2 linked regions of the Agarilytica rhodophyticola genome follow. The protein of the gene in region 1 interacts with the protein of each later gene in a pairwise test. Links are inferred from orthologs where the notes say so. Each region holds a gene or a part of one and is shown in the gene's direction. Other genes may lie near its edges.

Evidence for each region.
Region 2: the proteins of BVC89_RS15165 (region 1) and ung interact in binary tests that used the Escherichia coli proteins (3 or more experiments, as listed by UniProt). The link is inferred for Agarilytica rhodophyticola from one-to-one orthologs.

What each region holds. Positions count from the first base shown.
Region 1 is NZ_CP020038.1:3,626,873-3,643,185, forward strand. Bases 8,049-10,969 are described here. They hold BVC89_RS15165 (class I SAM-dependent DNA methyltransferase), read left to right. Parts: upstream 8,049-8,694; coding sequence 8,695-10,245; downstream 10,246-10,969. Other genes in these bases: hsdR (type I restriction-modification system endonuclease), read left to right, coding at 8,049-8,626; BVC89_RS15170 (restriction endonuclease subunit S), read left to right, coding at 10,242-10,969. Also shown: BVC89_RS15140 (hypothetical protein), read right to left, coding at 1-1,575; BVC89_RS15145 (hypothetical protein), read right to left, coding at 2,052-4,328; BVC89_RS15150 (hypothetical protein), read right to left, coding at 4,351-4,662; BVC89_RS15155 (helix-turn-helix domain-containing protein), read left to right, coding at 4,916-5,122; more of hsdR, read left to right, coding at 5,201-8,048; more of BVC89_RS15170, read left to right, coding at 10,970-11,783; BVC89_RS15175 (AHH domain-containing protein), read left to right, coding at 11,839-12,477; BVC89_RS15180 (imm11 family protein), read left to right, coding at 12,477-13,019; BVC89_RS15185 (hypothetical protein), read left to right, coding at 13,104-13,421; BVC89_RS15190 (3'-5' exonuclease family protein), read left to right, coding at 13,458-13,949; BVC89_RS15195 (hypothetical protein), read right to left, coding at 14,472-16,313. UniProt on the Escherichia coli protein: The subtype gamma methyltransferase (M) subunit of a type I restriction enzyme. The M and S subunits together form a methyltransferase (MTase) that methylates A-2 on the top and A-3 on the bottom strand of the sequence 5'-AACN(6)GTGC-3'.
Region 2 is NZ_CP020038.1:4,524,558-4,537,400, reverse strand. The notes cover bases 1-2,927. They hold ung (uracil-DNA glycosylase), read left to right. Parts: upstream 1-1,084; coding sequence 1,085-1,771; downstream 1,772-2,927. Other genes in these bases: ygfZ (CAF17-like 4Fe-4S cluster assembly/insertion protein YgfZ), read right to left, coding at 2,760-2,927; BVC89_RS18910 (HDOD domain-containing protein), read right to left, coding at 1,846-2,679; lysS (lysine--tRNA ligase), read left to right, coding at 1-1,063. Outside these bases: more of ygfZ, read right to left, coding at 2,928-3,746; BVC89_RS18900 (FAD assembly factor SdhE), read left to right, coding at 3,942-4,193; BVC89_RS29875 (protein YgfX), read left to right, coding at 4,162-4,605; nadB (L-aspartate oxidase), read right to left, coding at 4,628-6,253; RNA polymerase sigma factor RpoE, read left to right, coding at 6,692-7,273; BVC89_RS18885 (sigma-E factor negative regulatory protein), read left to right, coding at 7,527-8,213; BVC89_RS18880 (MucB/RseB C-terminal domain-containing protein), read left to right, coding at 8,217-9,185; BVC89_RS18875 (SoxR reducing system RseC family protein), read left to right, coding at 9,198-9,668; BVC89_RS18870 (Do family serine endopeptidase), read left to right, coding at 9,700-11,100; lepA (translation elongation factor 4), read left to right, coding at 11,440-12,843. UniProt on the Escherichia coli protein: Excises uracil residues from the DNA which can arise as a result of misincorporation of dUMP residues by DNA polymerase or due to deamination of cytosine.

The sequences.
Region 1 (16,313 bases):
ACCCAGTTCGAGCGCGAGGTCGTCTTTGCCGGTGAGATCAGAGAGTGCAGGTATTTGATTCATGGTACCCAAAAGCTGTAAACCTTGCTTTACATTAAAGCTGAAGTCACTGTCTTGGCTGTTACCCTCGAATGAAGAATAAATAAATGCAATTTTGCTAAAGCTAAAGGTGTCAATGAAACTGTTTTTTGCCGGAGGAAACACCGTCGACATTGAAAATGCATCAGCGTTTAGACCCGCGTACAGAATCTGTTCCCACTTACCATTGTTTTCCTGGAAAACCAGTTTACATTCAAGCTCGATACCCTCTATTTCAGCTTCACCGACAATAGCAAAGCTGCTATCGCGACCTGAAGTTTGGCTATAGAGGTTTAATTCTAGCTTGGCTTGGTGAATATCAACAGGTCCCACTGATAGGCTTCCAAGGCTACCGATAAATTCAAGACCATTCTTACTGATATGTGTTTTTGCCGTGCAGTTGTAGTCAAAGATGGCAATCTCGGCTTGGATTATGGCACCTTCAGATAAGTGCTCTGTACCGTATACACCATCTGCGGTAGCAAATCCGAGTACAACATTTTTTAATTCGAAAGCGAAGTTGGGAAGTGAAATATTTTCTTTTGTTAATGCAGAAAAGATTGCGTCTATATCATCCATGGAGAATGAAGAGATGCTGGCGTAAACACCGGCACGATCATCCGCAATAGTGCCGCTGAGCTTGTAATTTTGCTGATCGGTGGCGAGGAGGGCGCTAATGTTCAATACTTTGCTAGTGCCGATTGTGGCGTCTACTGCCAAATCACTTAAGGTTAAGCCTTGAATATCAAATGCATTGTTAATCTCGACAGAGCTGGCGCTGAGTTCGAGCTGCTTGTCTTTATACTCTATATTCGCTTCTAGCTCACCAGCACTTTCACCCAGTTGGTTTATTTCGAGTATGCCTTTCGCACTCGGCAGTATCTGCCATTGGTCCTTATCAGCTTTTTCAACTTGGATTTCAAAAGCGCCTTTGGTTAAGAAAACATTGGGGATAACCGCTACTTCAAGTGTGGTCTCGGTGCTCAGTGTAACGGCTTGGGGGTTTACCTTATCCGAGAGGTCGGTGTCACCCGATTCTATTGTCGCCGTCATCAACGGCGCCTCATTTATATTAAGCAGAGGCGCGATAGATGTTAGTGGCGCTTGGTTGATATCGAGTTTTCCAGAAAAATTAATGGTAGTCGGTTTTTCGGCCTGTGGATTAGTTTCAATATGAATATCAACATCGGAGAAAACAAACAGATCGATATTGGGTATGGAAAAGTCAGTAAAAAGCTGATCAAGTGTAAAGTTATCTTTTGCAAAAGGAATACTGAGAATCTTCTCGCCATTATCTAAAAGCGCCCCTTCAAGACGCATATTCGGTTTACCAAAAATATTGGTATTGGCTTGAATGGCCTGACCGTTTTGTGTCGTCGAATTTTCGGTGTCGACGACCTTCATCGTGGTGATATTTTTTAGTGGAACGTCAATGGGTTGTTGAGATGTCTGTTGCTTTACTTCCGTATCGATAGTTTTAATACTTTGATTCGACATAGGTATACTCTCCCTAGAGACATGTTTTTTTTAGCACTATGCAACGATATTGGTTCTCTAGATCATAGCGGCCAAGCTAAGAAAAAACAGCGTTAAAATCAAAAAAGTTTTGGCTCGCTCCTAGATACTTCTTGTCGCAGAGAAAAGCTAAGGGAAGGTTTTCTCTATGCCGTTAGGATGGAGCCTTTTCTTCTTAGGTTAAACTAGGGCCTGTTGACACTAATAGAATCCCACCTGCTGGAGTGTATTTTTTTCATATTTTAGGCGCTGCGAGTGTTATTTGGTTATTCCAAATGAACGAGCAGCAACGCAGAATATGGAAAAAATACGCCCAGCCCTTTGGGTCGTCCCTAAAACACGCCATTTGTCGTTGCTCGTCGCTTATTTGGTTCACCAAACCGCGCTTCTCGCGCCTAAACTGGCGTGTTTTAGGGACGACAGGTGTAATTTAATTAGTGTCAACAGGCCCTAACTATTTATTGGCTGACAGTTAGCTGTAGTTTGTTCTCTTTGGCTAGCTTCGTTATTGCATTATACTCATTGGTTTTGGCGCGCAAATTTTCTCGCTCTAACTTACCGGGTGTTGAAGAACTGTCATGATCATTGAGAATACCATTGGCCGCCCATAATCCTGCCAGAAAATCCAAATATCTATCCCCCTCAGTTTCGAACCGAACAATATCAATTTGAGGCAACCAGCGTTCTTCTTTGCCAAGAATTGCTTTTTGTGCGTTTTGCGCACATTGTTGCATTTCTTCTAAAATGGCCAAATCGTTTTCCAGTGAACTATGAGTTTGCTTAATAATAATCTGTATTTCTTTTAGCGCCTGTCGGGCGCCTAGAGTACAGAGGTTCTCTACGCCTTGCAGAATACCATCTGTTTTCATATCGATACGACCTAAAGGAACATAAGATTGAGTGCTACCGGGATAGGTTTTGGATTGCGTTGTGCTAATGTCGCCGCTGGCACTTGTTTCAGTTTTGGTAAATCCGCTCGCTGACCCATGGCTCATACCACCAGTGACCATTACACCACTTGCCGCTGCGGCTAAATTCGCAGCTTCACCGGCGGTATTCGCAATACCTTTAATAAGAGAAAAAACGGCTTGTGTTTTCTGAATAGAGGTGTCCATTTCATGTTCAAGCCCCAGTTCAATACGATTTACAATACGCACCAGTTCAAATTTAGCCTTCTTTGTTTCAATAATTAACCTGGGCGTGCGCAATAGGATGTGCATATAACTACCAACGACGTCAGTAAAGTTTCTTGCTTGTATATTTACCTCGGCAATAGCCGATCGTTGCCAATGAGGTTGGAGCTGATTTATAGTGCTGCTGACATCAGTGCTAATACTGTTGGCCAAGGTTTGTAATTTCTTTTTATAGATTTGCCAGAAAGGCCCATTACCTTGTGTAAATTCATCAAAGTGAGGTTTACTGTTTCCCCCTTTCTTACTATTTCTCTCTTTTTGAGTTTCTTGGACAACGAAATCTACGCCGTAGTAATCATTAATGGACTGAATCTGTACCCACAACCTCTCTAAAAAGTGTTGCAGACCTTCTAGGATTGGACGTATATTTTCCCCTTTCATGTGAGCATTAGATTTCGTGGTAGATTCCTCTTTTTGTATAATCTCTTTTTTAAGTTTGTTCAGCTCATGTTTATTTTCGATGATGCTCTCTTTGAACTCTTTAGCTAGGGCATCTAGGGCTTCCGGCGTAATATCTTCTTCGCTGCTACTTGTCCCTTCAGCGCTTTGTAAATATACATCAAAAATAATGTTACCAAAGGTACGGATATTGGAGAATTGAGTATCAGATTTATTTATCAGGGAGTCCACTAAACCATAGTATTCGTTGTAAATATTATTGATAACATTCTGAGTTTTACATAGTAGGTGGGTAGTTTCTACTTTAGTGGTAACCTTGTTTTTCCTGTCGGATTTCCTGACTTTTTTGTATCTGGTTTGTTTTTTTGGGGCAGTCGCAGTCTCGTCTTCTGTAGTTCCCCATTGTTCCGATAGCGTTTCAGTGATGAGTTTTCGAACTTTCTTCTGAATGGGAGGAAGTAGGTTAATAATTTCATTTCTAAGTTTTTGTATTTCTTTAAAGGCGGTTCTTTTATCTTCACTATTTTTGGCTTGGTTATCTTTATCTTCATTAACTTGTGGGAGGTGTTGTCCGCTTCCATCACTATTCTGTGCGTTAGCATTACCTAATTGACCATAGGTTTTAATAAATAATTTGAATGTCGCTATTTTCTTTTCAAGAAAATCTATCTTTTCATATGGCCCTTTTTTTAATGCGCCATAATTAAACTCTTCCAGTTCATTATCAGCCGCAAATTTTTCATCCTTCTTTATTAGCTTGATGATGTTAAAGCGTAACTCATTGGTTTTACATAAATTGAGAATATTGTAAGGCTTTTCGCGCAGGGTAAGATGATCGAAAAGCGGGGCAATTTCTTCCGAAAAGTTAAAATTCGTAATTTTTTTCTTGTCTAAGAGGCCTTTAATTTTTTTCAGCTCACCTTCGACCACCTCTACTTCTTTTTGTAGCTGTACCAAATTGGTATCAATATCGTCTATATCCGCTGGCTTATTTTTCTCAAACAGTTCGACGATTTCTTGGGTATTGTAATTATTCTTCTTAAACGTACTAAGAAAACCATCTTGCCATTCGGGTGAATAAGTTTGCTCTTCTATTAAAAGCTTAATATGTTCTTTTCGACCTGTACTAATCTCTTTTGGCACTTAAAGTCTCCTGTCTTTATCTTTATATGGACGTGCTATAGCTGAGTAGTCTATAGACTTGCTTAGAGCTAAATTCGGAGAAACATAGGAGAAAAGCGGGGAGATTACTGCTATTGCCACTTTTATAAAGGTCCAATGATGGCAGTTGATAGTAATAGCGGAAAACATCCGCATCGAACTCTTTCAACTGAATGCCAGAAAACTCTAGAGAAAAGCTTTCCGCTTGAATAACAACCCCCATTTTCTTACTGGGGTAGCGTACAGCGCGATTCTTCCCACGGTTGCTTGCCTTCACTCGGCGAGTGGGCTCAGAGCTCCAAACCTTTTCAATCACATTGATCCCTGTGTTGCTCACGCCATACCCACGCGCGAAATCTAATAAATCTACATTGTCCAAGCCATATAAGTCTCACTCATCAAAATCATCGGCATGACACTAAAATCATCTTTAATCGGATCGTATCAGCTTAAATCGACCACAGGTATGTCATTTCGTTAGCTAATATCCAGAAAAGGCTGAAACCCTAGTAAATCTTGTGAAATAATTACCTAATATGCGCAAAACCATTGCAATGAGGGTGCAATAAATGACCAATATGAGTGATCGTTGGCTATCCATCTCCGAAATTTGTGAGCACCTTGGTGTTAGCAGTGACACCGTGTACAAATGGATTGACAAACAGCTTATGTCAGCTCATCGAATGGGTAGGTTGTGGAAGTTTAAAAAAGAAGATGTCGATAATTGGGTTAAGGCTGGCTACTCTGCGGAGCAACAAAACAGCATAAAGCATTAGCGGGTTTCACGAATGACTTTTCTGCGGACTTCCTTAATTAAGAAGCTTAATAATCACGCAAAAAAACAGGGATAAGTAATGATGAGCGATAAAAGCAACTTTGACTTTCTAAAACACCACGATGAACTCCTATTACGTTTAGCCCAAACAGCCGAAGCCTGCTTTGTACCAGACCCAAACACCACCCTCATCAAAATGCGACAACTTGGTGAGGAATTGGCCAAAACCATTGCCTCTCGCGTTGGTGTTAATAGCGGGGCTGAAGTAAAACAAGTAGATTTGCTAAAAGAACTAGACTACACGCTGCGACTTGATAGGCAAATTAAAGACGCCTTCCATACTATTCGTAAACTGGGTAACCCAGCGGCCCACGACATTACATCATCCACCCACCGCGATGCCCTAAAAGCACTTCAAGTCGGTCACGCCCTTGGTGGTTGGTTCCATATCACCTTTGGAGGGGACAAAGCTAAAGGCTTCACACTTCCACCATTTAAAAAGCCGCAAGATCCTTCGGCAAAAGTACGCGCTTTGGAAGAAGCACTATTAGAAGCTGAAAAGAAAAGTCGATCAGTAGAAGACCGGCTCGCACACGCAGAACAATTAAAACAGATCGAAGCCGAGAAAGCAGAAGCAGAAAAGCAACGCGCAGAACAAATGGCTTCAGAAAGTCAGGTATGGGAAGAGATTGCCACAGAGCACGAAGCAAAACTGGCTGAATACCGCACCAAAATGGATGAAGCCAATGTCATTTACAACCTTACATTCCAACAGCAAGGTTCACAGCAACAAGCAGAAACAATAAGACAAGTAGAAAAATCTCGACTGGAACTGAACGAAGCTGAAACCCGTGTCCTTATCGATCAACAATTAATCGAAGCCGGATGGCAAGCCGATACCGCTAACCTTAGGTACGCCAAGGGCGCTCGTCCTATTCCTAACGAAAACCGTGCAATTGCCGAATGGCCTACGGACTCAGGCCCTGCCGACTACGTGTTATTTATGGGCTTAACTCCAGTTGCTGTCGTGGAAGCGAAAAAAAGCGCAAAGAACACCTATAGCGATATTGATCAAGCCAAACGTTACGCAAAAGGACTCCAAGAGCGCGCTGCTTTCACTGTTGAAACACATTACGCTGAGTTTAAAGTGCCACTCACCTTTGCCACCAATGGGCGTCCCTACTTAAAACAATTAGAACATGAAAGCGGCATTTGGTGTTTAGATGTCCGAGATAGCAGCAACCGTCGCAAGGCATTGAAAGGCTGGTATAGCCCCCAAGAAATTAAAACTTATCTACGCCAAACACCACAGCAAGCCGAAGCAGAATTGGATCAAATGGATTTTGATTACAAGCTCACACTTCGCGACTACCAAATCACAGCCATTCGCGCAGTTGAAAAAGCTATAAAAGAAGGCAAAGATAGTGCATTAATTGCTATGGCCACGGGCACGGGTAAAACAAAAACCGCCATCGCTATGGTCTACCGCTTACTCAAAGCAGAACGTTACCGGCGTATATTATTTTTAGTGGATCGTTCCGCCTTAGGAGTGCAGGCGACCGACGATTTTTGTGAGGTTCGCTTTGAAAAACTCGACAAATTTGCCGATACCTTCGAAGTAATGGGCATGAAACAAAATAAACCTGTAAAGCCAACACCCGATGACGACACCAAGGTTCATGTTGCCACTGTGCAGGGGCTAGTCAAGCGTATCCTATACCCGGGAGATAACGACAACAAACCGGGCGTCGGGCAATACGACTGTATTGTCGTGGACGAGTGTCACCGAGGCTACTTACTCGATCGAGAACTGAGCGATACCGAAATACTCTTTCGAGATCAAAAAGACTACCAGTCTAAATACCGCAGCGTTATCGAATATTTTGATGCCTTTAAAATAGGCTTAACGGCAACACCCGCACTGCATACCACCGACATTTTTGGTGCACCGGTGTTTACTTACAGCTATACCGAAGCTGTATTAGATGGGTATTTAAATGATCATCTGCCTCCCATTCGCATTCATACAAAACTGGCTGAAGACGGCATAAAATACGCCGTTAACGATGAAGTCAAAGTCTACGATGCCGAAAATAACACCATCGAGATGTTTAACACACCCGACGAACTGGATTTCGATGTTGCAGACTTTAACCGTCGCGTTATCGCTCCAGAGTTTACCAAAGTAGTCACCAAGTGGTTGATTGAAAGCGATTCCATAGACCCATATTCCCCAGCAAAAACCTTGATATTTTGCGTAACAGACAAGCATGCAGACGAAGTGGTTGAAGCCTTAAAAGAAGCCGCTGAAAACTACCACGGCGAAATTGAAGACGACGCCATTCAAAAAATTACCGGCGCCAGTGATAAACCCTTAGATAAAATTCGCAGCTACAAAAATGATCGACTGCCCAATATCGCTGTCACTGTCGATTTACTCACCACAGGCATTGATGTTCGAAGTATCTGCAACTTAGTATTTTTACGCCGAGTTAACAGCCGCATTTTATTTGAACAAATGCTCGGTCGCGCCACGCGCCTCTGCCCTGAAATTGGCAAAGGCCCTTTCCGTATTTACGACGCCGTTGATATCTACAAGCAGTTGGAAAAAGTAAACACCATGAAGCCAGTAATCACCAAAGTGGATATTAGCTTCAGTGAACTTGAACAAGAAATAAAACAAAGTCATGCGCCCGATTTACAATCGCTAGCCAAAAACCAGTTTATCGCTAAATTACAGGTTAAAAAGAATTACTTAACTGAAGAGCAACACGAAACTTTTGAAACAATTGTCGGCAAAACGCCAAAAGAATTCGCCCAAGAACTCAAAACCATGTCCCTCGAAGACATTGCCCAATGGTTTGTTAACCATCCCGGCTTAGGGGAGTTGCTCGATAATAAAACCCGAGGCAAGGGCTATTTCAAACCTCCCGTGGTAATTTATGATGGCGAAGATGAAGTCGTCGACATCACGACCGGCTATGGCGAAGGCCAAAAACCCGAAGACTACCTGAATGCCTTTAAAGATTTTGTTAACGCCAATAGCAATCGTATGGTTGCCATACAAACCGTGGTAAACAAGCCTTGGGATCTTAGCCGTCAAAGTTTAAAACAACTGGCGGTAGAGCTAGAGCAAAACAGCTTCCGCGAGAAAGATTTACAAACCGCCTGGCAGGAAGTCAAAAACGAAGATATTGCTGCCCGCATTATTGGATTTATTCGCCAAGCCGCCATTGGCGAGGCCTTAATGCCGTGGGATGAACGGGTAGACCAAGCACTTAATACCATACTGGCCAGCCAACCTTGGAAAACGCCGCAAAAACAATGGTTAGAATTGATCGCCAAACAAATGAAAGCCACCACCATTGTCGATGAAGCCGCCTTAGACCAAGGTATATTCCTGACCAAAGGCGGCAGCAAGCGAGCTAACAAGCTCTTTGAGCAACCCATTACCCAAGTGCTGCAACAATTTACGCGAGCACTCTGGGCTAATACCAATAAATAAAGCAATAATAAACAAGTATTAAAAGCATCAGTCACAAATAGACTGAATAAAATAGAGAAAGTGAATTAATGAGTACCCAAGATCTAGTCAATAAACTATGGAACCTGTGTAACCTCTTAAGAGACGACGGCGTTACCTACCATGAATACATCAACGAGTTAACCTTTTTAGTCTTCCTCAAAATGGTAGAAGAAACCGGCCAGCAACAACACATTCCAAAAGGCTACCGCTGGCCAGATTTAGAAGCCTACAACGCCGCCAGCCGCTTAGACGAATACAAAAAACTATTGATTCACTTGGGTTCCCATGGCTCGCTTATTACGCAAGCCATTTACAACAACGCCAGCACCGTTATTCGTAAACCGGCCACCCTTAATAAACTGATTACCGAAATCGACAAGCTCGACTGGTACAGTGCCAAGACCGAAGGCCTTGGCGATATGTACGAGGGCCTGTTAGAAATAAACGCCTCCGAGAAAAAGTCCGGTGCAGGCCAATACTTTACTCCACGTGTACTCATTAACGCGATGGTCGAGCTTATGAAGCCCAACCTGGACGACGTAATCGTCGACCCCACCGCAGGCACTGGTGGCTTTTTAATTAGCGCCCACCACTATATTGATGAGCACAATGATGTTGAATCGCTAAATGAAAAAGCCTACGACAAGTACCAGCACAAGACTTTTTACGGTATGGAGCTGGTGCCCGACACCCACCGCCTGGCGCTGATGAACCTTATGCTGCATGACCTCGCGATCGATGAAAAAAATACGGGTATTTTGTTTGGCGATACCCTGAGTAACGAAGGTAAACAACTGCCCCAAGCCAGTCTAATCCTCGCCAACCCGCCCTTTGGCACCAAGCAAGGCGGCGGCATTCCCAATCGAGATGATCTGGTGCACTACACCAGCAACAAACAGCTGGCGTTTTTACACTTGATGTATCACCGCATGCTACAACCCGGTGGCCGCGCAGCAGTTGTACTACCAGACAATGTGTTATTCGAAGGCAGCACCGGCAGAACCATTCGCCAAGATCTTATGGAAAAATGTAACCTCCATACAATATTGCGTTTGCCCACCGGTATTTTTTACGCCGCCGGGGTAAAAACCAATGTCCTGTTTTTTAACAAACCTAAAGATATTAAAAAAGACAAAGGCAATACCAAAGAGGTGTGGGTGTACGACCTGCGATCCAATATGCCGCAGTTTGGTAAACGTACCACTTTTAACGAAAGCCACTTTAAAGAATTTTACGAAGCCGTCGGGAAAGACTTAACTAAAGTGAAAAAAGCCGCTCGCCTTAAGTTTATTGAAAAACATGCCGATGGTAGTGATGTTGGAGATGACGTACAGGGAAGTACTAATGTCGCGGGAGGCACGACGCCAGGAGCGACCGTCTGTCGCCTGCGCTGTTTTACCCGTGAAGAAATTGCTGCTAAAGATGATTCACTGGATTTATCCTGGATTCGTGATGACAGTATGGAAGACAGTGCAAACCTGCCCGAGCCGGATGTGTTGATTAATGAGGCCCTGGAGGAAATGGCAGGGGCTATGACAGAATTGCAGGCTATTTTGGTTGAGTTGGGATCGGCGGAAGAGCAGGAGGTTCAGGAATGAGCGAGCTTCCGGAGGGGTGGGCAAGTACCACAGTAGATGCATTCATTCAGTCAATGATTGGAGGAGCTAGTCCAAAAAGAGAAGACTATTCAAACAATGGTGTATTGGCTCTAAACAAAGGGGATATTAAGTCCAGAGGAAAACTATCGATTAAAACTAACCCCAAAATGCTGCCGCAGGAATACGTAGAAAACCATATAAACAAGCTTATTGATTACAATGACATTGTCGTCACCCTGAGGGATTTATCTCAGAAAGCAGATTTTTTAGGTCTGATTGCTAGATACAAGAATAATGAGAAGGCAATAATTACTCAGGGTATGTACAAACTAAATATATCAACAGAATGCTCAGGAGATTATTTAATTCATTTCTCCAATAGCCCTTTTTATAGAGAGTTGGTAAAAGCAGAAAAAGTTGGTGTTACGCAAGTTCACTTGAGAAATGATCAATTTAGAGGAATCGAAATACCACTCCCCCCCCTAAACGAACAAACCCGAATCGCCAATAAACTCGATAGCCTACTCGCCAAAGTCGATGCCGCCCAAGCACGCCTGGAACGCATCCCCACACTCCTAAAACGCTTCCGCCAATCAGTCCTCGCCGCTGCAACTTCGGGTGAGTTAACGCGAGAATGGAGGGAAAGAGATGTAGTCGACTTTGCTATGAAAGAAATCAAATCTCTAAAAGAGAAGAAATCTATGCTTTCAATAAAAAAACCAAAGGAGCCTCTTCCCGCACCCAACATAGATTACGAAGATATTCCAGAACAGTGGGCTTACAGCGATATCACTCCTTTTTTAGATGTCGAAAGAGCTGGATTGAAAACTGGACCATTTGGATCTTTATTAAAGAAGTCGGATCACCAAGCCGCTGGGATTCCCGTAATAGGCATTGAAAACATAGCTAAAACAGGGTTTAGACATGGAAGCAAAATTCACATTTCTTTATCGAAAGCAAACGAGCTGGACGGATATGATTTGAAACCTGGAGATATCTTAATCTCCAGGTCTGGGACTGTAGGTGAAACATGTGTTGTTCCTGAAAATATTGGGAATGCTCGGTTTTCAACAAATATTATGCGCCTATCCTTCTTTCCTGGATCTATAAACTCTATGTATTTTAGGTTTTTGTTCTTAGGGTCACGCGTTGTACTTAAGCAAGTAAATGAATTATGTAAAGGAAGTACAAGGCTATTTCTAAATCAAAAGATTTTGTCTTCTATTCGTTATCCGATTCCACCGATAGAGGAACAAAAAGAAATAGTCCGCCGAGTAGAATCACTATTCGCCATGGCCGATACAATCGAAAAACAATATCACCAAGCCAAACAACGTATAGACCGCTTAACCCAGTCCATACTCGCCAAAGCATTTCGCGGTGAACTGGTTCCGCAAGACCCCAATGACGAGCCTGCCTCAGAATTGTTAAAGCGTATTCAAGCAGAACGCGAACAGAAAAAAGCGAAGCCAGCAAGAAAAAGGTGCAAACAAGACAGCCATCATGAATTCGAACTATTCGAAGATTTTAATATGTAGATAGATCAAGTAAATATAAGTTGAATACTATGGCAAAAATAAATAGGAGAAAATCATGGCCTATGACGATTTATACATGGATATGGATGATGACTATCTGGAGTTGCAATTTTCTCTTAGACAAATTATAAGTGACCAGAAAATTATTGACGAAGCGATCAAATACTATATGACAGGGTTGGAACAAGACCTTGTATATGCTGAGAGTGTACTTGCCAAAGGCGGTGCCTTTTCGACGGTAAACAAGCTGATCGCTCAAAGAATTGGTATACGCGCTGACGCAAGGCCAAATTTCACCGCTAAACTCAGAAAGGCACTTATTGTGGCTAAGAGGCGACCAGATGCGAGTTATGCTTATGATGCCCATCATATTGTCGCTAAAAATGAAGCTAGAGCAAATCGCGCAGCTAAGATACTCAAGGCATTAGGAATTGATATTGATGACCCGGATAATGGTGTATTTTTACCGAGTAATGACATTTCCAAAAAACATGGGAACTTAAAAAGTGCTTATGTACACAACACCATCCACACGAATATCTATTATTCAAATGTAAATTTTCAAATTATTCAAGCTTATGAGAATAACGCTACGAAGGATGATATGAAAGAAATACTGCAAGAAATCGCTGAAGATCTGCAACTCGGAGTGTATCCTATTTATTCGTATATACCTGGTGCGGAGGGGATGTAATGAATTACTTGTTATCAATTAACCCACATGGCTTTAAAGAGTTCGATATAAAATCAAGAAAAGACGAAGATATTTATCTCTTTCGCTGGACAGGTGAAAGCCGTATAAATAATTGGAATAACTTAAATCTAGCGATATTAGAAGATGAGTCTAGCAAAGAAAATAATGCATTTGCAGATATTACCAGTTTTAAGGGCGGGTCGTTTGCCTTATCTGAAAAAGCTAAAACTCTGTTAGAGCCTACTATCGGGCATTTTGTTGAGTTTTTACCCGCAAATCTTGATGGAGAACTCTGGTATATCCTTAATGTTATTAACGTCTTAGACATCGTAGATAAAGAAAAGTCCCGACACAAAATATATAAAAGTGGAAAAGTAGGGTTTATTACCCATGCTTTTTTAAACGAACCATCAAAGTCCAAGTCCAATATTTTTATCGTAAAAGACTTTCACCCATATATTTTTATAAATGAGGAAACTAAAAATATTATTGAAAAAAATCAACTGACTGGTGCTTTGATTCGAGAGTACTTAAATCCTTAAATCAAAATTAGTTGAAAAGTTACAATTTATTTCATTTCGACTAAATCTCGCAAGGGATATCGGTTTCGATTAGAGGAGCAGAATATGTTGAAATATAGAGACAGAACAGTAAAAGCAAAAGAAGTCGCCATGCATTATGCTGGTCAATTCGCAAGTGAAGACGTAAAAGCGATGGTTGCAGGCGAAGCAGATATAAAAAGTAAAGATGAGGCGACAGCTCTATGTGAATTTTTCTGGGAGATGGTGGATCGAGCAGCAAAAGATACGGAAAATAAAGTCATCATCGCAGGAGAGGAAAACATTCAATTTTGGGTCGAAAAAATGTTCAATATTATACATGGGCATTTAGATAACATTGGCTATATTGAACAATGGGAAGAGGTTTGCGATAGACAAGAATAGTCCGTTTTTTTAAATAAAATTGTTTATGTTTTTCCTATGAAAGAAATTGCCATCATTGACATTGAAGCCAGTGGCTTACACTTTGACTCATACCCCATTGAAGTAGCGGTATTAGTGCGAGGTGAATGTAAATCCTGGCTCATAAAACCAGAGCCCAAATGGCAATACTGGTGTGAAACGGCAGAAAGCCTACACGGGATAAAACGATCTCTTCTCGAAGAGGAGGGATTACCCGTGTTAGAGGTCACTCAACAACTCAATGATTTTTTGTCAGAATCAGACACTGTACTCTATAGCGATGCCCACCGCTGGGATGAGGATTGGATAGATACTTTATACTTTGCAGCTAAAATGGAACGACGTTTTTACATCGACTCGATCTATGATTTGATCGACGATGATAAGAAGCAGGCTTTTGATTCACAAAAGGCTCTATTAGCTGAATCAGGACGCTTCCAACACCATAGAGCCGCAGACGATGTCCTCATGATCAACGAAGCCTTCCTTCACGCAACCAAAATCCTCTAACTCCGAAACACTCATTTCCAAGTCCGCTCTGAACAAAATTTAGTTAAATTGACATCTTATGGTTCATATGGGTTAAGTGACTACACGATCAGAACAGCTCTGGATTACTGAAGGTTGTTCACTAGGCTCAATGGGTGTACAAATTAAAGCTATTTAATGATCAAAAAACACTCTGGCATAAGTTAATGAGGGATTATTTTGATCTATATTTTGCTCTTAAATTATATATTTTAACTGATTTTTATATGTAAATTATGTAATACGTAAAACAGTACGAAATAAAAGGAGAACGTTATAAACTCATGTCAGTTAGCTGCGAGTTGCCGACTTCCAGTATGTTTTTTGCAACAAATTAAACAAGCACTCTACCGTTGTGTGAGCTTCAATTTATCAACGCTAATGGAGAGGTCGGCCATGTAAATATGATCGATCAGCAGGATATAGCTGGAAAAAACCACAAAATGCAGTGGGGAGAAAGGAGGCAATTGCCTCCTTTTTGGTGATTACACTGGTCTTTCTAATTTATTGCAGAAGGCTAAAGTTACTTGGCCAATAGGTGAATGCGCTTATATTCCGAGTACTGCCTTTTGAAACAGAACCATCGTTATAAAGGGTCCAAACATGGTTGCCACCACCGCTATCAATAGCTATACCGACGATATCATCAGCTGTTTGGCCACGGGGTACGCCAAAATTATTAATACCATAAGCGCTATCGGGCTGAGTAAGGGTGCCTTTTGCTCTTAAGCTGTCATTGCCAGCTGTTGCGAACCACGAGTAAATATCACCGTTGCTAGCCATCGCCATGCCTTTGCTGTGGTTACCATCATAGTTTGCAGGCCAATTGACGGTATTAAATGGTGCAACGAAATGTCCAAGCTTGTCAGCTTGTGACCGTGTACCATTTTTAAACCACATTTGCACATCTCTAAGTTGACCGTTTATATGGCGCATACCGATGCTCGCAATATCAGAGTAGCTATGATTATTAGGCAATCGATAATAACCGGAGCTAGGCAGAATAATACTATTGAAAAGCGTTAGAGCAGGGTGGCCATATAGGTCTTTTCTATAGCCTGTAGTGTACCAAATAGATGTTTTACCTTGGCTCATAGCGATATCCACCACATCACCCGGTGTGTAACCATAGAAATCCAAATCTGTAGGGGTGCCTTCAGCGACAGCCCCATCCCTAAAGACGGTAATAGTGCGATAAGTATTTGGGTCAATATTGATACCGACAATTTGGCTAGTTTGTTGACCTGGAGGAAGGCTGTAAGTGAGACCGTCGATTACTGTAAAGTGACTTGGCCCACCTGTGGCAATCTTATTATCGCTTAACCAAAGCAATAAGTTGCCAAAGCCTGTTTGTGCGATGTCAACCACTTGATCAAAACGGTAATGATACTCGCCGCCCTCAATCTCATAAGTCCCATGTTCCAAACCTCCCAGTATTGTGGGTGTACCAACACTGTAGTTGCCATCGTTATACCAGGTATACATCCGCGTTTCACCGAGGTTTACTCGTGATGTTGCCATTATATCCGACGGATCTTGAGCATATTGCAGTGAGTAAGCAGCGCCGCCTGTTGGTTCACCTTCTGCGGCAGGTTCAAGATCATGTTCGTAGGGAAGACCTGATTTATATTCCCTGTGTCCATCTTTGTAGTAATAGTACGTGCCTCCGCTATAGATACTCACACCTACAATATTCATACGATCCTCAGCAAGTACAGGCTCAGGACATTTGTATTGGACATTACCATTTTGCGCCCAAGGTAATACCAGTGCCATGAAGTCGTGAAGATTACCTCCTCCGTTCGCATCCATGACTGTCTCGCCCTCACCAAAGCCGAGGGGAAATAGGCGGCTTACTGCGGCCCAATGGACGCGCCCATCGTGTTCCATGTGATGGATAAATTGATCTGCATTTGGCAAGTGTGATTGTACTTTTTGGCAGATTTCCAGATCCGTCATTTCCTGCCAATTAATGCCCTGACTTGTAGCTGGTGTCATCCATTCACCATCAGTAACAGTGAAGCCGTCGTGTTCTACTAATTGCTCGCTGTGGCAACCACTGCCGCAAGTGAAGTTTTCTCCAGGTGCAAAGTGTGTTGAGACGGTTAGGTCAACATCATTAGCCGTTATGAGTCCATTGTGTCGTTCTACGACTTTAGACGCACTGTCCATGGCATGGCAGCTTGAGCAGGCTTCATGTCTGAAGATAGGCGCTACGACATCATTAAAATACTGTGCGCCATCGAAATTTTCGGCTTTTTTTAGCGCTTTAGCCTTATTTGATAATTCTATTATATTAAAAGTTTGTCTTTCATTCGCCGACACTGCGGCTCCAGAAAGAACTCC
Region 2 (12,843 bases), 900 kb from region 1 along the record:
CGATCAGGAGTTGCGTTATCGTCAACGCTATGTGGATTTAATTGCTAATCCTGATGTGCGCAACACGTTTCAGTTACGCTCTAATGTGATTTCATTTATTCGCAACTATCTCAATCAGCATAGTTTCTTAGAAGTGGAAACGCCCATGCTGCAAACCATTCCCGGTGGTGCAACGGCGCGTCCATTTAAAACCCATCACAATGCTTTAGATATTGATATGTATTTGCGTATCGCACCTGAATTGTATCTTAAAAGATTAGTCGTGGGCGGTTTTGAGCGTGTGTATGAAATTAATCGCAATTTCCGCAACGAGGGTTTGTCTACTCGCCACAATCCTGAATTTACCATGCTTGAATTTTATCAGGCTTATGCGGACTACCACGATTTAATGGATTTAACTGAAGATATGTTGCGTGAACTTTCGCGCGCAGTGTTGGGTTCAACAGAAGTAACTAATACAGTAAAAAATGCTGATGGCGAAGTGGAAGGTTCTACTACTTACGACTTTGGCCAACCTTTCCAACGCCTAAGTGTTTTTGATTCCATTTTAAAATACAACGATAACATCAGCGCAGAAGCTCTTGCAGATGAAAACAGCGCGCGTGCTATCGCGAAAGACTTACATATTCCCTTAAAAGATAGTTGGGGCTTGGGTAAGGTTCAAATTGAGATTTTTGAAAAAACTGTTGAGCACTTATTGGATCAACCAACTTTTATTACCGAATATCCCACAGAAGTATCGCCGCTAGCGAGACGCAGTGATAGCAATCCTTTTGTTACAGATCGTTTTGAATTTTTTGTTGGCGGGCGTGAAATTGCCAACGGCTTCTCGGAGCTCAATGACCCTGAAGATCAAGCTGAACGTTTTAAAGCTCAAGTGGCAGAAAAAGATGCCGGTGATGATGAAGCCATGCATTATGACGCCGATTATGTGCGTGCGTTGGAATATGGTTTGCCGCCAACAGCGGGTGAGGGTATCGGTATTGATCGTTTGGTGATGTTATTAACCGACTCTCCTTCAATTCGTGATGTCTTGTTATTTCCTCATATGCGACCTGAATAAATATAAAAAGGGCACAGTGTCTTGGCGAATAAAGTAGATCTCCATCATAGTTGGTTGGATGTTATCGGTGATGAATTTAATGCACCGTATATGAAAGCGTTAAAACAATTTTTGCTTGAAGAAAAACGTATGGGTAAAGTGATTTACCCCTCAGGCAAAGATATTTTTAATGCCCTTAACACCACGCCCTTTGATCAGGTGAAAGTGGTTATCTTAGGACAAGATCCTTATCACGGGCCAGGCCAAGCGCATGGCCTGTCTTTCTCGGTGCTACCTGGTGTGCGTTTTCCTCCGTCGTTGCAGAATATTTTTAAAGAAATTCAGCAAGAATTAAATATTCCGTTTCCTACACATGGCTGCCTACAGAGCTGGGCTCAGCAAGGGGTATTGTTGTTAAATGCCACCCTGACAGTGGAACAGGCTCGGGCGGGCTCTCATCAAGGGCGAGGTTGGGAACAATTTACTGATGCCATTGTTCATCAGTTAAATGATAAGAGTGATGGTGTCGTGTTTTTACTGTGGGGCAGCTATGCCCAGAAAAAAGGGAGTTTTATCGATACAACGCGTCATACCGTGTTTAAATCACCCCATCCTTCGCCTTTATCTGCGCACCGAGGCTTTTTAGGTAATGGTCATTTTGCAGCCACTAATGAGGTGCTGCGCTCTCAAGGTAAAACGGAAATAGACTGGTCTGTGCCAGACGTATAAATTCTGGTGAATGCAGTGATATTAATTTTCAGAGCCTATAAATAGGCTCTGAAGTGTTACCAGTAGAGAGGGTGTTATTGCAGCATGGCCATGGCGGCTTCCATCTCTTCGCTAAGATCTTCAGCTTCTGCCGATTCAATATCAGGATCTAAGCCTAAACGAACAAAGGCCAATACGTCATGGTGATCTATATGCTGTGTTTTGTCTGAGTCGGCATAGCTTTGCAGCATACCAACCGTGACTAAATCTGCGTAATCTGCCTTGGGTATATCGCGTGAGAAATCGAGATAATCTACAGGAATATTGCGTATCTCTTTAGGAAACTCCCAGGTGGTTAATATCTTGACGCCAATGGTGGGGTGAACTTGTTCAATAACACTATCGAGAGTCATACTGTCGTTCATTAAGGTATGGCTTTCTTCAGCAAAAGATAAGATGGGTAACACGCCGATTTGATGAACTAAACCGGCGAGAGCGGCTTGGTCGGGGCGAAGTTTTGTGTAGTGCTTGCATAACACATGGCAAATTCCTGCAATCTCGCTGGATTTTGACCATACTTCTCGCATACGTTGATCAATAATATCGGATGTGGCCTGGAACATTTGTTCCATAGCTAATCCTGTGGCTAAGTTGCTGGTGGTTTGCATACCCAAGCGAGACAGGGCCATATTTAAATCTTCAATTTCACGTGCGCCTCTAAACAGTGGGCTGTTGGCGACTTTTATTATTCGAGCGGTGAGAGCGGCATCGCTGCTGATAACTTCGTTGAGTTGCATAATACTGGCGTCCACATCCTCAGATACTTCACGCACTTTGAGGGCCATTTCAGGCATGGTGGGTAGAACTAACTTATCGGCATCGATAGCTGCAATAATCTGTCCTGCGACTTTTTCAGCGACCGAATTCATAGAGATGCTCCTGTATAAGCGAAAGACAAACGCCATAGCGCAGAGGCTACAGAGTTGTGCTGCGTTTATTCGCAGCTAACTTAACTTATAGCATATGGAAGCGCGGCCCATTGAATATTTACAAGAGAATTATTGATCATAATACAGGCGTTATCTTGACTGAGAACATCATCACATAACACGAGAATTTCATGATGTGATGGGCTGACACGGGCGCTATTGATGACTGTGCCACGTGCTTTGCCCAGAGCCTCAATGTTCACAGGGCTTTGATAAACCGCCGTGTTTGCTTCTGGTGAAACTGCTGTTTCTATAACAGCACGATACATATGTTTTTTTTGCTGGCCACGGTAATGTAGCCGCGCAATGATTTCTTGGCCGGTATAACATCCTTTTTTAAACGAGATGCCATCTATATACTGCAAGTTAATTTCTTGCGGAATTAACTTTTCTAGGGTCGCGGCCTCAACTTCTCCAATGCCTCTTTGAATGTTTTTTAATCGCCATAAATTGCTGTTCTGCTGTAATTCCAATGCGCCCAGCTGCTCAACTAATTGGCTTAGTTCGTTTGAAGGACACCAAAGTTCTATCTGATCATCGGCGTGATGCAACATAAAAATATTATTGTGCTCTACCACTTCTCCAGCTTTAGAGACCGGGAAAATATGAGTCGCTGTAGTAAGGGCTTGATCACCTACTAAGCCTAACAGCTGATAGCTTTCACTAACCTGTAATGTGGCTTTTGAGAACACGGCATATTTTTTTAATGCCTCCAACGCAAATTGGCTAATATCTGCTCGTACCCGCAGAGCGATTGTTTTCGTATTAAGGCGAGCTGCGACAAAATTTGAATTCATCCGTCCTTTGTGGCTGCAGTGGGCTCCTGGTATAAATATATTACGCTCCAAGAGGGCGAAATCGCAGGTGCATTGCCCTTGCAAGAAGGTTTCACTGTCCTCACCTTCAACTATAATTAGACGATAATCATCCAGAGGTGTTTGCCACGTTTGCTCTGGTTTTATTTGGTTTGAGTGTTGGTGAGAATCGAGTATTTTTTTCCACTGCATAATAAGAGATACAAATAATTTAGTGATAGAGCGACGAAGATATTATCTTCTATTGGTTAAAGACGTAAACATTACAATGCCATATAATCTTGCGGCAAGTTATACGTAAGCTTTGATGATATGGGTTTACCTTGTTTTTTATACAAGGGGTGTCATACAGACCCTTACTATTTTTAATCAATTTTCGGAGTGTTAATGGATCTTAAGCGTCTGCGGTGGGCTACTCGCCGAGGTATGTTGGAATTGGACTTAGTGCTTTTACCTTTTCTTGAGAACGTATTTCCCAGTTTGAGCGACGATCACAAAGTTTTGTTCGAAACCTTGCTTACTTGTGAGGATCAAGAGCTGTTTAATTGGTTTTTAAAAAAGGGTAATCCGGAAGACCCTGATATGAAGATAATAGTGGACATTATCCGTGCAAACACAGGCCTACAACCAGATAATTGATATTCCCCATCGTTGCTCGCGGATATTGTGTGGGCTATACGGCACTGTCATTTTGTTATTGGTGTTAGCTTTGTGCCTAATGCCACTTTCATTCCCTGCCCGCGCAGTGGTGCTAGCCCTAGGGCTGATTTCTGTTGCTGATATGGGGCGTCGTCTGAGAGTTTTGTTTGCGATTGAGAGAATCGTTATTCGCCACGGTAGGGTAGAACTGATGATGGGTAAAGTAAGAGTGTGCTGCCACTTGATTGGCAGCGCTGTTGTTACCCCTTACATAGTGGCCTGTAGTTTACGGAATCAACAAACCTTGTCTAAGTGGTCACTACCTATTCACCTAGTTTTATTGCCAGATTCAGTTTCATCAGAACATCATCGCCAATTGCGGGTGTTTTTTAATACGGGCAAAATACACTAGCGCAATGGAAAAGTAAGATACTTTAATCGCTATGTACGATGGTCTTTTGCGCTGCATGGTTCATCGGTACTAGCACCGTGTCTTGTGCAATATTGGCAGGCTTGGGGTAGTCCAGTGAATAGTGCAAACCCCTGCTTTCCTTACGTGCCACCGCAGAGCGAATGATAAGCTCCGCCACCATAGCCAAGTTTCTCAATTCTATTAAATCATTGCCAACTTTGTAGTTGGAGTAGTATTCGTTAATTTCCTTTTGAAGCAACTTGATGCGATGTGTGGCGCGCTCTAAACGCTTATGAGTGCGGACAATACCCACGTAGTCCCACATAAAACGTCTTAGCTCGTCCCAATTGTGAGAAATCACAACATCTTCGTCCGAGTCTGTGACTCTGGATTCATCCCACTCTGGTGGTTGTGTTGGCGGCGCAATACTATCAATGGAAGCTTTTATGGTATCAGCAGCAGATTTAGCATAGACAATACATTCCAGTAGGGAGTTACTGGCCATGCGATTAGCACCGTGCAGTCCAGTAAATGAAGCTTCCCCAATGGCGTAGAGATTTCTTAGATCTGTCTGGCCCTTAAGATTCACGGCCACACCGCCACAGGTATAGTGGGCCGCTGGCACCACAGGTATAGGTTCCTTGGTAATATCGATACCGTATTGCAGACATTGCTCTTTTACCGTGGGGAAATGATCATTGATAAATTCAGGGGGTTTATGGCTGATGTCTAGATGCACATAGTCACTGCCCACGCGTTTCATCTCATGATCGATTGCCCTTGCTACCACATCGCGAGGCGCCAACTCTGCGCGCTCGTGAAATTTGTGCATAAAAGCTTCGCCGTTAGGTAAGCGCAGCTTCGCACCTTCACCACGCAGTGCTTCGGTAATAAGGAAGGATTTCGCTTTGGGATGATAGAGACAAGTGGGGTGAAACTGGTTAAATTCCATATTAGCAACCCGGCAGCCGGCTCGCCACGCCATTGCAATACCATCTCCAGAAGCACCGTCGGGATTACTGGTATAGAGATAGACTTTACTTGCTCCCCCAGTGGCAAGCACTACGGCTTTGGCAGTGAAGACTTCTACTTGGTCTCTTGCGCGATTAAATACGTAGGCTCCAGCACAGCGCAGCCTTTTACCGTTTGGCTCTGGTTGGGTAATTAAGTCCAGGGCGACATGATGTTCAAAGAGGGAGAGGTCATCGGTATTACGTGCTCGATCCACTAGTGTGGAGTGCACTGCTCGTCCTGTGGCATCGGCACTGTGAATGATACGCCTATGACTGTGGCCACCTTCGCGGGTGAGGTGGTAATCATCAGAATCTTGATTTTTGGTAAAATCGACGCCAATATCGATCAGCCACTTAATTGCTTCTTTACTATTGCGAACCGTGAATTCAACGGTATCGCGGTGGCATAGGCCACCACCTGCCGCCAAGGTATCTTGCACATGAGAGTCTATCGTATCCTCATCGTCTAATACGGCGGCGATTCCACCCTGTGCATGCCAGGTCGATCCCTCGGTAATCTCACCCTTACTTAGCACGGCAACTTTAAACTGTTGCGCTATATTTAGAGCGAGTGTCAGTCCGGCAGCGCCACTGCCGATGATGAGGACGTCAAAATTGTAGGCGTTTTTTTTCACGGACAAGATAGTTATCTCTAATGGCTTTAGAATTGATGTTCTTCAAAAGACAGTCGTTTAATCGTTGATGTTATAATGATTTGCTTGTCATAAAATTTCAATAAAGTATACATGCTTTTGTATGATCTTAGCAGCAAGCTATTGATTTTTATAAAATTGCCTACACTATATGGAACGGCATAAGAGCTTGTACCCTGAAGCCATTTCATAACTGCTGGACTTGTCGATACGGCGTTAAAAATAACCTCAAAATGCTCATTTACTTCATGTAAACTGCGTTTTCTCGGTTATCTTTGCCCTGTCTCGCCTGCGTTTGCCAGCGATGAAACTGCTTCTAGGAACTTTTCAAAAGTGTATATATCTATTAGAGCTAAATCGTGCTTGCCCAAATGGTAAGACAAACGATTATTTTTTTATTTCTTTTTTGGGGACAACTGGATGACGGCGCAACCGGCGCAAGATACGGATCATGAGTTAGTTAAGCGAGTACAAAAAGGGGACAAACGTGCGTTTGATCTTTTGGTTCTCAAATATCAACACAAGATCATTTCTATTATTGGCCGCTATATTAAAGATTCGTCTGAAGTTTACGATGTGGCTCAAGAAGCTTTTATCAAAGCTTATCGGGCTATCGGTAATTTTCGCGGCGATAGTGCTTTTTATACGTGGATCTATCGCATTGCGATTAACACTGCGAAAAATCATTTGGTTTCTCGAGGGCGACGTCCTCCTGCTAGTGGTGTTGAAGTAGAGGAGGCCGAATACTACTCTGGTAATGAGCAGTTGAGAGATTTGGCTTCGCCGGAAGGTCAGCTAATGCGCGATCAACTAGAAGGGGTGATCAACCGAGCTATTCGCGATTTGCCAGAAGATTTACGAACTGCGGTAACACTTCGGGAAATGGAAGGTCTTAGCTATGAAGAAATCGCGGCAGTCATGGATTGCCCGGTGGGAACCGTGCGTTCAAGAATTTTTCGTGCGCGCGAGGCCATTGAAAAGCAAATGACGGAAATTTCTTAGCTAAATCTAACTGTATACGTAAGTAATTTGAGAATTGTGCAAATAAAGTGAAGTTTTTGAGATAACTATGAAACAATTCTCGTTTTTACCGGTCAGACTAGTTGTAGCGAATGTAGCTTGCGATAAAGCGAACAATCTGGCACGATTTTGCACCAGATTGATCTTGCGAAAGTTTTGCGTAACTGTGTCGTTTATGCAATTTATAATTTATACACTTTATAAAAGTTCAAGGTAATAATTAGGCTGTTAATATATGACTCAAACTTCAAGTTCAACGCTTAAAGAATCCATTTCAGCATTGGTTGATGGTGAAAGTAACGATCTAGATCTACAGCGCGTATTAAAAGCTATGGATAGTGATGATGAAGCCAGGAAGAGCTGGTCTAATTATCACGCTATCGGTGCAGTTATGAGAAGCGAAGCACAGGTGGATATGTCAATTGATTTATCTGCTGCGATTAGTGAAGCTATCGCTGATGAAACACCTGAGAAAGTTGTCAACACTTACGGTGGTATGGGGCGTTTGTGGAGTGGACTTGGTAAAACAGCTATCGCTGCGACCGTTGCCTTTGGTATGGTCTTTTCTGTACAGCAGTTTTCCGGTGAAGCGGAAGTTGATAACACCATCGCAGCTGGCCAAGCAGATGAAGCTAGTAACGATGCCGTCAATGGTGCTGTTGTGCCTCAAGGTTTTGAATTGCCACCTCTGTCAGCCAGAACTGTCAGTACCAATACTTTTGCTCCGAAATCGAATCTGCCTCGCTCTTCAGTGAAGTTTGTTCCTCAAGGAACCGTAGTGTTGAACAGTAAGAGCGAGTTCCAAGAGCAAGTAAATCGGCTTATGTATAAGCATGCAGAACAGAATTCTTCTTCTAGTGCTATGGGAGTGATTCCTTTCGCTAGAGTTTCCGAGCTAAATGAAGAGGAAAAGGGTCAATAAAGAATGCCAGCCTTGTTACGAGGTTTCTTTTTAATACTGCCCATGTTCTTTGGGCAGTATTCCACCGCTCAATCTGAAGCCCCCAATGTTAAACAACTTCTCTCTAATGTTGCTCATGCTATGCGCAGTACTAGCTATCGTGGTCGTCTGACATATGAGCACTCCGGCAAGCTGGAAGTATTAGAAATTGCGCACAGTGTTATCGATGGTGTCGAATATGAGCGGGTGTTCTACTTAAATGGGCCCGACCGTGCGGTTGTGAGACAAGGACGCCGTCCTGACTGTGCAACTCATGGGGGAATTCTTCTCAGTGGCGGGCGTATTCAGCTGTCTGATGGCTCTTTGTCGAAATTGGAGACCCATTATAAATTTAATTTGATTGGCGCTGAACGTATTGCTGGCCGCGATTCTTGGATGGTGCAGTTGGCGCCGAAAGACCAGTATCGATACAGTGTTATCTTATCTATTGATATGGCTTCTTATCTGCCGACAAAGGCATTATTTGTCGGTAATGACAGAAAAGTACTCGAACGTTTGCATTTTGTTTCCCTTGAAACTGATGTAAGTTTTACACCGGAAGATTTCGAGCGACCATTGGCAGGATCTTATCTGGCTGGTGAGCACAATTGCAGTGATGGGAAGGCCTTGATGAAGGCATCCAGTTGGCAGCCTACTTGGACTCCTCCAGGTTTTGCACTTTCTGGATATCAGTATTCTGCTCAAGATGGTCATATGGAAACCTATACCGATGGTTTGGCCTCATTTTCTGTATTTGCTAAAGTCATTGGGGATGACGATGACAATGGCAATACCCCGCCGATATCTACTAATTACAAAAAGGGCGCTACGGTTGTTATGATGCGCTTGATTTCTTCTGAGTCCTCTAAAGCTGTGCATGTCTCAGTATTGGGGGAAATTCCGAGCAGCGCTGCCAGCCGCATTTTATCCTCCATAAAAGCGACACAGCTTTAAGGTGCACAATCCGTGTTGAAAGAGACAGGTCGAGTTGTTGCCGTCGAGGATGATGGTCTTTGGGTAGAAACATTAAAACAATCTACCTGTGGCGCTTGTGCAGCGAGGCATGGCTGTGGGCAAAAACTCCTTATGACAGCCGACAAATCTTCTAATATGACTTTCATTAAAGCTTTATTTGAGGGCCAATCACGAAGCCACGATTGGACTGTGGGTGATAATGCAATTTTGGGTATTAGTGAAAATGCTTTAGTATGGGCTGCACTCATTGCCTACGGTATACCGCTGCTATTTATGATAATCGGCGCTTATGCGGGAACCAATTTAGGGTCTGGCGGCTCTCATGAACTGATGTCTGCTGTTGGTGCCTTATCTGGACTTTTAGTAGGTGGTCTAAGTGTGAGAATCCATCAGCGCTTTTCACGAAAAAAATCTTTTTATCAGGCTTATGTTATCGGTAAAGCGCTAGCTTCCGACGCATAGATGTTTATGTGATTATGGAGAACATGCTCATATGATACGCGTTTCAGTATTTGCGACGATTTTTTTATTTTTGTTAACAATAAACTCTGCTCAAGCTGCCAGAGGTCTGCCGGATTTTACTGATCTAATTGAGAAGACCTCGCCTGCTGTGGTGAAAATTAACACAACAACCAAATCCCAAAGAGGCAATTTGCAGCTGCCACAGGGACAAGAAATCCCCGATATTTTTCGTCGCTTCTTTGAACCTCGTGGAGAATTGCCTGAACGCAACCTTCACTCTATGGGGTCCGGCTTTTTTATATCTGCAGATGGATATTTACTGACCAACAATCATGTGATTGAAAATGCCGATGAAGTTGTTGTGCGTCTAACTGATCGTCGAGAGTATGACGCGGTAGTGGTGGGTGTTGACCCTCTATCGGATCTCGCGCTTCTTAAAGTAGAAGAAAAAGGTCTGCCATTTTTAAAGCTTGCTGATGGTGACTCTTTGAAAGTAGGCGAATGGGTGGTGGCTATAGGTTCTCCTTTTGGTTTGGACTTCTCTGCTAGTGCAGGCATTGTCAGTGCGAAAGGTAGAAGCATCCCCAACGGTTCTAACGGTAATTATGTGCCTTTTATCCAAACAGATGTGGCGATTAACCCCGGTAATTCCGGCGGTCCCTTATTCAATATGGATGGCCAAGTAGTTGGTGTTAACTCTCAAATTTATACGCGTTCTGGCGGCTCGATAGGTCTATCTTTTGCGATTCCATCGAGTATGGCTATTAATGTTGTCAAGCAGCTTAAAAAGAAAGGGCGTGTGGATCGAGGTTGGTTGGGCGTTGTTATTCAAGAAGTGGATAAAGACCTGGCTAACTCTTTTGGTCTGAAGAACCCTCGTGGTGCTCTAATTGCCTCAATGGAAGAAGATGGGCCTGCTGCATCTTCTGGCTTAAGGGCGGGCGATATTATTATTCGCTTTGGCGATGATGAAATTATTGAGAGTGCTGATCTGCCTCACGCTGTGGGGATTACTGCGCCAGGTGAAAAAGTGAGTGTCATCGTTATGCGCGAAGGGAAGCGTAGAGAAATTATGGTTAAAGTTGGAACCCGTGGCGGCGAAGTCGATCTTGCTAGTACGTCTTCAGGTGATTCTAAGCCTAAGAGTGGTGCTAATGGCCGCTTGGGTATTTCTGTTGCTAAGGTGGAATCTGCTGAGCTTAAGCGTTTGGGTATCAAAGGTGGCGTTAGTGTCGTAGAAGTGGATGCGGATGGACCTGTTGGCAAGGCAGGGGTTAAAGTCGGCGATGTTATTGCTCAGTTGGGTTTCGAAGAAATTACTAGCGTCAAAAACTTTGAAAAAATCGTCAAAGACTTGCCTTCTGGCAGTCTTTTACCAATACGATTTTTCAGCAACGGCCTGCCGGTATTTAGAACCATTACTTTAGAATAATTTAAAACGCTCAAATCCTCTGCGATCGAAGGGGGTTTGGCTCATCACCACAGTATTAATGTATGTAAGGGGCTGTTATTGGCCCCAAAATTGATAAGATTCTAGCGCCTTTTTGCTGCCAATCACTTGATTCTTAAATACTTTGCTGAAATTGTTGATCTATAACGGGTATAATGCGCCGCTTTCGCGTAACTGCATTTGATCCAGTAAAGTACATCATCTTCCGATGATGCAGTTAGTGCTTATTTATATATTTATAAAAGGTGCTAACTAGGAATAACTGTTACGCTCATGGATAATGACATCCCATGATATGGCACTGTAAAGAGTAGTAGCGTTTTGACAGATAAAATCGACAACATTAGAAATTTTTCCATTATTGCCCACATCGACCATGGTAAGTCTACCCTGGCCGATCGTTTTATCCAGTATTGTGGTGGTCTTGAAGCACGTGAGATGGAAGCACAAGTGTTAGACTCAATGGATATTGAGCGTGAGCGCGGCATTACTATTAAAGCGCAGAGTGTCACCCTCGATTACAAAGCCAAAGACGGCAATGTCTATCAACTCAACTTTATCGATACGCCGGGTCACGTAGACTTTTCCTATGAAGTATCTCGCTCTTTAGCTGCTTGTGAAGGTGCGCTTCTGGTTGTGGATGCAGCACAGGGAGTAGAAGCTCAGTCGGTAGCCAATTGTTATACGGCTATTGAGCAAGGCTTGGAAGTGATTCCTATTTTAAACAAAATGGATTTGCCGCAGGCAGAGCCAGACCGGGTAGCACAAGAGATTGAAGATATTATCGGTATAGACGCTACTGATGCTGTTCATTGTAGTGCCAAATCGGGCCTTGGAATTGAAGACGTATTAGAGCGCCTAGTAGAAGCTGTACCAGCTCCTGCAGGTGATGCAGAAGCGCCTCTGCAAGCCCTTATTATTGACTCTTGGTTTGACAACTATCTTGGTGTTGTCTCTCTAGTGCGCGTCACTCAGGGGACGCTAAAAACTAAAGACAAAATTATTTCCAAATCTATTGGCAAGAGTCATATTGTGGATATTGTCGGTGTGTTCACCCCTAAACGCCATGACACTGGTATTCTCAAAGCCGGTGAGGTGGGTTTTGTTGTTGCTGGTATTAAGGATATTCATGGCGCTCCTGTAGGCGATACCCTTTGCCATACTTCCACTCCTGAAGTTACTGCACTTCCTGGCTTTCAGAAAGTTAAACCACAGGTTTATGCTGGCCTTTTCCCCATTAGCTCAGATGACTATGAGTCTTTTCGAGAAGCACTAGCCAAACTCACCCTCAATGATGCATCGTTATTCTATGAGCCAGAAAGCTCCGATGCTTTGGGCTTTGGTTTCCGCTGCGGTTTTTTGGGTATGCTACACATGGAAATTATCCAGGAGCGTCTGGAGCGGGAATACAACCTTGATTTGATCACTACAGCACCGACGGTGATATATGAAGTTGAAACCAAAAACGGTGAAGTAGTCTCGGTGGATAACCCCTCCAAACTGCCGGATTTAGGCATTATCGAAGAGATGCGCGAGCCGATTGTGGAAGCCAATATTCTGGTACCGCAAGACTACTTAGGTGCGGTGATCACCCTTTGTGTTGAAAAGCGTGGTGTTCAAAAAGATATTGTGTATTTGGGGTCTCAAGTCTCAGTGAAATATGAGCTTCCTATGAACGAAGTGGTGATGGATTTCTTTGACCGCTTGAAATCTGTTAGTCGCGGG